DNA from 2 places in the Arthrobacter jiangjiafuii genome. Region 2 is predicted to be linked to the other one. Evidence: predicted binding sites of a transcription regulator. Region 2 holds the regulator's gene; the other holds the start of a gene.
What was found. Region 2 encodes LexA, which represses DNA repair genes until DNA is damaged. Its sites were predicted from a motif close to TCGAACANNTGTTCGA; they were not measured.

Region 1 (5,417 bases), 970 kb from region 2:
AGCACTCGTGGACCAGGAGCAACCGGCAGCGCCGGAAGCCGCGCCGGAACAGTGGCGGGCCGTCGCCGCGGCGCTCGCCGATGAGCGCAGGCTCCGGCTGTACGCGCGCATCATCACCGCGGCCGGCCGCGGTACTCCGCTCGACGGCCAGGAGCTGGACACCCGGGAGCGCAAATCCCTCGCCGCCCTGCAGAAGGCCGGGCTCGTCTCCTCCGGAGCCTGCGACGTACAGCCGGTGAGCGGCGTGTTCACCCGGCTGCTGGCCAGCGGCAGGGAACCAACCGAGACCTCCGTACGGCGGTTCCTGGTGAACGGCAAGATCGGCTCCCTTCCCCGGCGGCAGGCTGACCGGCTGGAACTGCTCCACTACATCGCCGGGCACGTCTTCGAAACGGTCCAGGCCCCGCAGGGGGAGCTGCCCGTGCTGGACGAACGAATGATCACCGAACGGCTCGCGGAGTATTCGGCCGATCCGGCAGCCGTGCGCCGGTGCCTGGTGGACGAGGGCATAGTGTCCCGCAACCGGGATGGATCCCGCTACTGGCTTTCTGCCCCGCGGCCGGCCGACGGATGGGAGTTCGCCTAGGGCGCCAGCCAAGCGGACCGTTGACTCGCACCGAGGCGTGGCGTCTGATGGAAGGTGCCGTGCTCAGTGCACGGGCCTGGCAGCAGCTTCGCGGGCCAGCAGGACGACGGCTTCCAAGGAGGCGTCATTTGACCGCCAGATTCAATGCGCACGGTGCCGAACCCACCCACCCCGCCGCCCGTAGCGCAACGGACCTGGGCTCGCCGGCGTCGTCCTACCGGCGCTCGCCGTCAGATACCTTGGCCGCCCCGCCGCAGCCGCCGGTACGCGGAGAAAGCACGGGCCCCGGGCAGCCGGCAGCACACAGCGGGGAAGCGCCGGCGCCGCATTCCCGCCGTCAGATTGTGCTGGTTTTCACTGGACTGATCTTTGCCGTCCTGATCTCGGCGCTGGACCAGACCATAGTGGCGACGGCGCTGCCCACCATCGTGGGGGACCTGCAGGGACTGGACCATCTGTCCTGGGTCATTACCGCCTACCTGCTCACCTCTACGATCGGGCTCCCGATCTACGGCAAGCTCGGCGACCTGCTGGGACGCAAGAACATCTTCGTGTTTGCCATAGTCGTGTTCCTCATCGGGTCGGCCCTGTCCGGGCAGGCCCACAGCATGGCCGAGCTCATCGCCTACCGCGCCCTGCAGGGCGTAGGCGGCGGCGGGCTGATCATCGGCGCGCAGGCCATCATCGGCGATGTCGTCTCTGCCCGGCAGCGCGGCCGCTACATGGGCCTGATCGGTGCCGCCTTTGGCCTGGCCTCGGTGAGCGGACCGCTGCTGGGCGGCTATCTCACCGAGTACTGGTCCTGGCGGTGGGTGTTCTACATCAACCTTCCCCTCGGCGCCATCGCCCTGGCCGTCATCATCACCTCGCTGCACCTGCCGGCCCGCACGGGGCAGCGGCCGCCGCTGGACTACCCCGGGGCCGCCCTGCTGGCACTCACCAGTTCCGCGCTGGTGATGCTGACCAGCTGGGGCGGAACCACCTTCCCGTGGACCTCACCCCAGATCCTGGGGCTGGGAGTGCTTGCCGCCGTCGGCGTTGCCGTTTTTATTCCGGTGGAGCTGCGTGCCGCCGAGCCGATCCTGCCCCTGCGGCTGTTCGGGAACCGCAACTTCCTGGTCTGCACCCTGGTGGGGCTGTCCGTGGGGCTGGCCATGTTCGGCAGCATTTCCTACCTGCCCACCTTCCTGCAGATGGTCAACGGCGCCTCCGCCACCGTCTCCGGGCTGATGATGCTGCCGATGACCGCCGGGCTGCTGCTGACCTCAATCGGCACCGGGCAGCTGATCTCCCGGACCGGCAAGTACAAGATCTACCCGGTCCTGGGCGCCGCCGTCATGATCGTAGGCCTGCTGCTGCTCTCGCGGATTTCCAACACCACCCCGTACTGGTTCACTGCCCTGGGCATGTTCGTGCTGGGCCTGGGCATCGGCGCGCTGATGCAGAACCTGGTGCTGATCGTGCAGAACAGCGTGCCCGCGCAGGATATGGGCACCGGGGTCTCCTCGGCCAACTACTTCCGGCAGATGGGCGGCTCGCTGGGGATCGCCGTCTACGGCTCCTTCTTCATCAAGCGGCTGAACGACCAGGTGGCGGATGCCCCGGCACAGGCCTCGGGGGTACTGCGCAACGGGGTCAATTCGATCAGTCCCGCGGAGCTGAAGATGCTGCCGGAACCGGTGCAGGACTTTATCGCCCGGGCCTTTGGCGACGCGCTGCCGCCGATTTTCCTGCTCGGCATCCCCGCTCTGGGAGCGGGCCTGATCCTGACCCTTTTCATCCAACAGATTCCACTTTCCGAAACCCCGCGGCTGGCGGCAGGCGCGGAAGCCCGGACGGGAAGGCCGTGAGCAATGGCGGGCAACCGGGACTTCCTCCCCGAGCCGGGACCGGCGCCCGGGCACGGACTGGCGGCCGCACCGGCAGCCGGCAGGCCGCGCCGGGCCATGGTGTTTACCGGCCTGCTGCTGGCCGTGCTGCTGGCGGCCCTGGACCAGACCATCGTGGCCACCGCGCTGCCGACCATTGTGGGGGAACTGAACGGGCTGGAGCATCTGTCCTGGGTGGTGACCGCCTACATCCTGGCCGCCACGATCGGGCTGCCCGTCTACGGCAAGCTTGGTGACCTCTACGGGCGGAAAAGGATCTTCATCTTCGCCATTGCGCTCTTCCTGGCCGGTTCCGTCCTCTCCGGCCTGGCGCAGAACATGGAGCAGCTGATCGCCTTCCGTGCCTTGCAGGGGGTTGGCGGCGGCGGGCTGATGATCGGCGCCCAGGCCATCATCGGCGATATCGTCTCGCCGCGTGAACGCGGCAAGTACATGGGCGTGATCGGTGCGGCTTTCGGGCTCGCCTCGGTGGGAGGCCCGCTGCTGGGCGGCTGGATCACCGACAGCTTCTCCTGGCGGTGGGTGTTCTACATCAACATTCCCATCGGGGCCGTGGCGCTCGCCGTCGTCATCTCCTCCCTGCACCTGCCCAGACCGGAAGCCTCCCGGACGGGGGCCTTCAGGCCGCGGCTGGACTACGCCGGTGCAGCCCTGCTGGCCGTGGCCAGCGCCGCGGTGGTGATCCTGACCAGCTGGGGCGGAAGCATCTACGCCTGGTCCTCGCCGCAGATCCTCGGGCTGGCAGCTGCAGCCCTGGTGGCCGTTGTGGCGTTCATCCCGGTGGAGCTGCGGGCGCCGGAGCCGATCCTGCCGCCGCGCCTGTTCCGGATCCGGAACTTCCTGCTGCCGGTGCTGGTGGGGATCGCGGTGGGGATGGCCATGTTCTCCACCATTTCCTACCTGCCCACGTTCCTGCAGATGGTCAACGGCGCTTCGGCAACCCAATCGGGCCTGATGATGCTGCCCATGATGGGCGGGCTGCTGCTGACCTCCATCGGCACGGGGCAGCTGATCTCGCGGACCGGCAGCTACAAGATCTATCCGGTTCTCGGCTGCGCCGTGATCATAACCGGCCTGGTGATGCTCTCCAGGATCTCCGCGGACACCCCTTATTCCTTCACCGCTGCAGGAATGCTGGTGATGGGACTGGGGGTGGGCTGCCTGATGCAGAACCTGGTGCTGATCGTACAGAACAGCGTTCCGCCCCGGGATATGGGGACCGCCATCTCTGCGGCGAACTACTTCCGCCAGATCGGTGCGTCATTCGGGATTGCAGTGTTTGGATCCGTCTTTATCAGCCGGCTCTCGGAGCAAATGGCTGCTGCCCCGCCGGGCGCCGGGGGACTGGCGGCCGGCGGCATCAATTCGCTGAGCCCCGAGCTGCTGCGGAGCCTGCCGGATCCGGTCCGCGGGTTTGTAGCCGGCGCCTTCGGCCAGGCCCTGCCGCCGATCTTCCTGCTGGGAGTCCCGGTGGTGGCAGCTGCCCTGGTTCTTTCCCTGTTTATCCAGCAGGTTCCACTCTCCGAGAGCACACGGGTGGAAGCCGCCGAGGAGGCCAGGGGATGACGCGGGGCGGGCCTTCCAACGGTCAGGGCCGCAGTGATCGGCGGCTGTCAGAAAGGGGCCGTACACTGGTGCTGTTCGAATATATGTTCGAAGATGAAGCAGGTCAATTAACTAAACCTGCAGGCCGTCAACGGTGGAAGAGGGAACTGAAGTGGGTGTCTTCAGCGATGCGGTAGAGGTGGTGTGTTCTCCCGGCGGGCAGCCGCTGCGCTTGTCCTGGCAGGGGCGCATTTACAAGGTCGCGGCGGATCCGGTGCGGTGGTTTGAACGCCGGAACTGGTGGGACGAAGAAGCCCGTGCCGAACGCGGACACGGGCCCGGCCTGGTGGACTCCGAGATCTGGCGGGTGCAGGCGAGGCTGACCACCCGTGCGCCGCTGCGTACCCTGGACCTCTCGCATGACCTGTCCTCCGGGCGCTGGCGCCTGATCCGGGTTCACGACGCCCTGCAGGAAAGCGCCTAGGAACCTGGCCATCATGAGCTTCACCCACCTGCACACCGCCACCGCGTTCAGTGCACACTACGGTGTGTCCTGGCCCCAGGACCTCGCTGCCGCTGCGGCAGCCGACGGCGCCGACGCGCTCGCCTGCACCGACCGGGACGGGCTCTACGGAACGGTGAAGCACCTGCGCGCCTGCATGGATGCCGGCATTGATCCCATCGTGGGGGTGGATCTGGCCGTGCTGGGTGATCCCGACGGGCACGGCAGCACTGCGGTCACTGGCCGCGTGGTGGTCCTGGCCCACGGCCGGCGCGGCGGGGCCGGCTACCGGGCGCTGTGCCGGCTGATTTCCGATGCCCACGCCGGCACGGTTGCCTCAGGTGCCCGCAAAAACAGCAAACCCGTGGGCGTGACCCTGGAGCAACTGGCGGCGCGGGCTGCCGGGAACGGCGATGACGGCGGCGCCCCGGACCCCGCCGGACGGGACAGTCCGGTCCTGACGGTGCTGGTGGGCCCCTGGTCCGACGTCGGCCAGGCGATGCGCAGCCGCAGCTATGCCGTCGCCCGCACACTCTTCGCCCGCTGGCAGGCCCTGCTGCCCCGCGAAGCGCTGGCCATCGAAGTGGTGACCCATCTGAGCGCCCCCGGAAAGAACCTGTCCCTGGCCCATGCGGTGCGCATGTTCCGGCTGGCCGATGAAATGCAGCTGCCCGCCATCCTCACCAATGCGGTGCGCTATGTCGATGCCGACGGCGCTGCCACCGCCGACGTCCTGGATGCCGCCCGGGCGCTGACCTCCATGGCCAGGCTTCCGGACCTGCAGCCCAGCGGGCAGGGCTGGCTCAAGACAGCCAAGGCGATGGGGGAGCTGGCCCGGGAGATCAGCGCCGGTGCAGGCTATGGCGCGGCCGGGGCGGCACGCCTGCTCCGCGAC
Region 2 (5,417 bases):
GACCTGCAGGCCCACGCAGATGCCCATAACGGGGCGTCCGCCTGCGACGCGGCGGCCGATCATGCGCAGGGCGTCCACGTCTTTCAGGCCCTGCATGACGGCGGCGAAGGCACCGACACCGGGGACCAGCAGTCCGTCGGCGTTGAGCACGTCAGCGGACTTGGCGCTGAGCGTGACGTTGGCACCCACATGTTCCAGTGCACGTACGGCAGAGCGGATGTTCCCCGAGCCGTAGTCCAGGACTGTGACGTTGCGGGTACTCACAGGGCCCCCTTGGTGGAGGGGATGCCGTCCACCCGGGGATCGGGCTCGACGGCGGCACGCAGCGCGCGGGCGAAGGCCTTGAACTGGGCCTCGACAATGTGGTGCGGATCGCGGCCGCCGAGGACCCTCATGTGCAGGCAGATCTGCGCGTGCAGTGTGATCGCTTCGAACACGTGACGGGTCAGGGAACCGGTGAAGTGCCCGCCGATCAGGTGGTATTCCTGGCCTGCCGGTTCACCTGAATGCACCAGGTAGGGGCGCCCGGAAATGTCGACGACGGCGTTCGCCAGCGCCTCGTCCAGGGGAACCGTGGCTTCGCCGAAGCGGCGGATGCCTGCCTTGGTGCCCAGCGCGGTCTTCAGCGCCTCACCGATGCTGATGGCTACATCCTCAACGGTGTGGTGGACGTCAATGTGGGTGTCTCCGGTGGCCTGGACCGTCAGGTCGATCAGGGAGTGCTTGGCCAGGGCCGTGAGCATGTGGTCGTAGAACGGCACCGAGGTGCTGATGTTGGACTGGCCGGTTCCGTCCAGATCCAGTTCGACGACCACTGACGACTCGCTGGTTACCCGCTCGAGGCGGGCCGTGCGTCCGGTGGTGGTCTGAACGGTCATGGTTTTCCTTTGAAAGAAGGTGGTCTCTGGTAACAGTTTAGTGGCTGGGCTCCGCGGCACCGCCGTGCGTCCTGAGTGTGACAGGCGCGTCCCCCTGCCTGGACGCCGGGGACAGGCAGCCTGCCCGGGCGCTGCCGCTGGCACAGGCCGGCCCTGCGGATACCCGGCCTGCCGGATACCGGCCTGCCGGATACCGGCCTAGCGGATGCCGGCAGCGAGGAGCTCGCGCAGCCGGGCCAGGAAGGCACTGGTTTCAGGTTCCGTTCCGGCCGTCACGCGCAGATGGCCGGGGATGCCGACGTCGCGGACCAGCACACCGGCTTCGAGCAGGCCTTCCCAGAGAGCATGGGGATCTTCGAGACCGCCGAAGAACACGAAGTTCGCGTCCGAGGGAGCCGGCTTCAGACCCAGTTCCTGCAGTTCGGCCACGATCCGGTCGCGCTGGATCTTGATCGCTTCCACGTTGGCCAGCAATGCGTCGGCGTGCTCCAGGGCTGCACTGGCCGTGGCCTGTGTGATGGCCGAGAGGTGGTACGGAAGCCGGACCAGGCGCAGCGCGTCCGTGACCTCCGGTGCGGCTGCCATGTAGCCCACCCGGGCGCCGGCGAGTGCAAACGCCTTGCTCATGGTGCGGGACACGATGAGCCGTTCGCGACCGGGCAGCAGCTCCAGGGCACTGGGTGTTCCGGCATGGAAGAACTCTCCGTAGGCCTCGTCCACGACCACGATCGCGGACGAAGCCTCTCCGGCTTCGTAGACCGCCTTCACCACGTCCAGGGACAGTGCAGTTCCCGTGGGGTTGTTCGGTGTGCAGAGGAAGACAATGTTGGGAGCCTGCTCACGGACCTGTTCCGCTGCGGCTTCCGGCGTCAGGGTGAAGTCGTCGCTGCGGACGCCGGTGACGTAGCGCGTGCCGGTGCCGCTGGCCAGCAGCGGGTACATCGAGTAGGTGGGAGGAAAGCTCATGGCGGTCCGGCCGGGCCCGCCGAAGGCTTGGAGGATGTGCTGCAGGACCTCGTTGGAGCCGTTGCCGGCCCAGATGTTATCGGGTGTCAGCCCGTGGCCCAGATATCCGGCCAGCCGTTCCCGCAGTTCAGTGAATTCACGGTCGGGGTAGCGGTTCAGTCCTGCCACCGCCTGTTCCACGGAAGCCACGATGGCCTTGCGCACCTGCTCGGGCAGTCCATGGGTATTTTCGTTCACGTTCAGCAGGATGGGCACTTCGAGCTGCGGCGCACCGTAGGGCGTCAGGCCGCGCAGATCGTCGCGCAGGGGAAGTCGGTTCAGTCGCTCCAGCTGTTCAGTCACCTGTACAGCTTAAGACCGCGGGGTGAAGGGGAAAGAATTGTTGCGGGCTCGGCAGGCCTTTTTCCGCAATAGGCGGAACCGGCAGGCTCTGCATAAGCCGGACGGCTCTGGGCAGCGGGGCGGCCCTGGCTAGCGGGTATCCCTGAGTAGCGAGGCGACGCCGGGGCGCCGGAACGCAGTGCAGGTCCGACCGCGGTGCGGATCGAATGCAGAATGCGTCAGCGGGCGACCGGAATAAACAGCTGAACTCCGGCAGGGATACGGTCATCGCTCAGGTTGTTCAGTTCAATCATGTCGGCAACAACGGCCCGCGGATCCCGGTCTGGTGCGTATTCCTGTGCGAGCCCCCAGAGAGACTCGCCGGGTCCGACGCTGACCTGGACTGTCCGGGTGACGTCCGGTCCGCCGTTGGATGCCATGGCCGGAGCTGTGAAGAACCCGAGCATGGTGAGTGCGGCCGCTGCGGTGAGCATCGCAGGAAGGCCAATAAGCACCAGGCGCCCGCGGCGGGTCAACCGCAAGGGTGCAGCCGGGCTGGCCGGGCTCGCCGTATCAAGGGCAGATGGATCTCCGGCGGACGGAACTTCCGAGGTACTGCGAAGTTCCGAAGCGGGGGAAAGTCCAGGGGTAGTGAGAAGTGTAGGGACGGGCATAACATCACCTTTCCGGCTCGATCGCTACGGAAGGAACCCGAAGCTGTATTCGAACATTTGGCGGCCATCTCGCATATTTTCGTCCCCGTATCCTGCTGGGTCGAAACTATGTTCGATTCCTTGCTGAGTTATTTCTAGCACCTATCTACTAACAAAGTCGAGACTCACTCGAACAAATGTTTGAAAAGCTTCCCCTACTCGCCTAGCGTTGTACCAGTAAGAGGTTGATCCGGTGCCAGCCGGCTGACCCGGGACAAAAGTCCCGCTTCGGCCGATATGGAACACTGAACCACCTGCCTCTGACACAACGGCCGGCGCGGCTTGCACAGCGTTCCGGCTGCTCCACCATTCACCGACCAGCTCCCGGCCAACCCGGCCAGCTGACCCGAAGGGAAACCCACCGTGGCCCGCAGGACTGTTTCCGAAGACAGCACCAATCAGCCAGCCGCCGCAGCCGTGCGTCCCAAAGGGCTCACCCCCCGGCAAAAAACGGTGCTCGAGATGATCCAGCGGTCCGTTAGCACCAACGGGTACCCGCCCACCATGCGCGAAATCGGCGACACGGTGGGGCTGGCCAGCCTGTCCAGCGTGACCCATCAGCTGGTCCAGCTGGAGAAGCTGGGCTACATCCGCCGCGACCCCAAGCGCCCCCGTGCCATGGAGATCCTTATCCCCTTGATGCTGCGCGACGGCAAGGCTGAAGATCCGGCAGCGGGCGGATCAGCCTTCGGCACAGGGGTTTCCCCGGACACGTCGGCCGGCGGCCGGGCCCAAGGGATCGCAGGTAACGCCGAAGGGCGCTCCGGACAGGATTATTCCGCACCGCTGGCCTCGGTCACCGAGCTCTCCACCTCCGTGGATACGGCCATGGTTCCCCTTGTCGGCCGCATCGCCGCAGGCGGGCCGATCCTCGCGGAGCAGGTGGTGGAGGACATCATGCCCCTGCCGCGGCAGCTGGTGGGTCACGGCGACCTCTTCATGCTCAGGGTCTCGGGTGATTCGATGGTCGATGCGGCAATCTGCGACGGCGACTGGGTGGTCGTCCGCCGGCAGCCCACCGCCGACAACGGCGACATCGTTGCAGCACTGCTTGACGACGAAGCCACAGTGAAGACCTTCCGGCAGCGCAACGGCCACACCTGGCTGCTGCCCCAGAACACCCGCTATGAGCCCATCGTGGGCGACCACGCGGTGATCATGGGCAAGGTAGTCTCCGTGATGCGCTCGCTCTAGCAGCTTCTCCCGGTTCGGCGGCCCACAAAGGGAACAGACGCCAGAGCCGGACAATCCCGCAGAGGTTGCAGATACAAAAGGCGGCCGGATGGATTCCGGCCGCCTTTGGCGTATCCGCCTTTGGCGTCTGCCCACGCGGATACTTCCGAACACGTTACTTCCGCACTCTGTCCCTTCCGCAGGGATCACTTACTTCCGGGCGGTGCGCTGCACTTCCTGCCCACCGGACTGTTCCGCAAGACGGCCCAGGACCTTGAGCACCACAGAACGGTCAGTGGTGGACCAGAACGGGGGCAGGGCGGCCCGAAGGAAACTGCCATAGCGCGCCGTCGCCATCCGTGAATCAAGGATGGCGACCACACCGCGGTCGCCGGAGGCGCGGATAAGGCGTCCGGCTCCCTGAGCGAGCCGCACGGCGGCATGGGTCGCGGCAACGGACATAAAACCGTTCCCGCCGGCCTTCGCCACGGCGCGGGTGCGCGCCGTCATCAGCGGATCATCGGGGCGCGGGAACGGAATCCGGTCGATCATCACCAGCCGGCACGAGTCACCGGGCACGTCAACGCCCTGCCAGAGTGACATGGTTCCGAACAGGCAGGTGTCAGGCTCCTCTGAGAACTGCTTCACCAGCGCCGACATGGAGTTCTCGCCCTGGCACAGGATCGGGAAATCCACGCGGGACCGCATGGCGTCGGCTGCGTCTTCGGCGGCCCGCCGGGACGAGAACAACCCCAACGCTCCCCCGTTGGATGCCGTCAGGAGCGCCTCGATTTCATCCAGCTGCGCTTCGGAGGTGCCGCGCTCAGGCTTGGGCAGGTCCTTCGCGACATACAGCACGCCCTGCCGCGGATAGTCGAAGGGGCTGCCGACGTCGGTGCCGGTCCAGGCAGGCGCTCCCGGGCCGAGCAGCCCCAGGGCTCCGGCCACGGGCCCGAATTCGGAGCCAATCGCCAGGGTCGCAGAGGTCAGCACCACGGTGTGTCCGTCAAACAGGCCCTCGCGCAGGCGTCCGGCCACGGACAGCGGTGCCACGTTCAGGGTGGCCGGTGCCGTTTCATCCGGCGGCGAATATCCGCCCGAGGGCGAGAAGGAACTGGGGCGTGAGGCCCAGATGACTTCTCCCGCATCCGGCGCCAGGACCAACCGCTCGCAGATTGCGAGGACGGCCATCAGCCTCGAGCGCGCCGTCTGGCGGCCGCCGTCGGCCGTTTCCCCGGGTTCTGGCTTGGAATCGGACAGCGCCACCCGGCACGCTTCACGCACCCGGGCCACCGCCTGCCCCTGTTCTTCGTTCAAGCCGCTGGGCAGCAGTCCGGAGGGGACGTCCTCCATCGACTTCTCAAAG

Region 1: the regulator LexA is predicted to act here: its motif matches at 4,117-4,132, upstream of KKR91_RS10435 (DUF6504 family protein).

What each region holds. Positions count from the first base shown of each region.
Region 1 covers NZ_CP076022.1:2,222,056-2,227,472, reverse strand. Annotated here, with positions in the region: gene KKR91_RS10450 (DUF2087 domain-containing protein) at 8-586, shown strand; gene KKR91_RS10445 (MDR family MFS transporter) at 715-2,436, shown strand; gene KKR91_RS10440 (MDR family MFS transporter) at 2,440-4,041, shown strand; gene KKR91_RS10435 (DUF6504 family protein) at 4,193-4,504, shown strand; gene KKR91_RS10430 (DNA polymerase III subunit alpha) at 4,518-5,417, shown strand, end outside.
Region 2 covers NZ_CP076022.1:1,253,546-1,258,962, reverse strand. Annotated here, with positions in the region: gene hisH (imidazole glycerol phosphate synthase subunit HisH) at 1-264, opposite strand, end outside; gene hisB (imidazoleglycerol-phosphate dehydratase HisB) at 261-878, opposite strand; gene KKR91_RS05930 (histidinol-phosphate transaminase) at 1,077-2,186, opposite strand; gene KKR91_RS16980 (LysM peptidoglycan-binding domain-containing protein) at 2,405-2,659, opposite strand; gene lexA (transcriptional repressor LexA) at 3,242-4,072, shown strand; gene KKR91_RS05915 (ATP-dependent DNA helicase) at 4,262-5,417, opposite strand, start outside.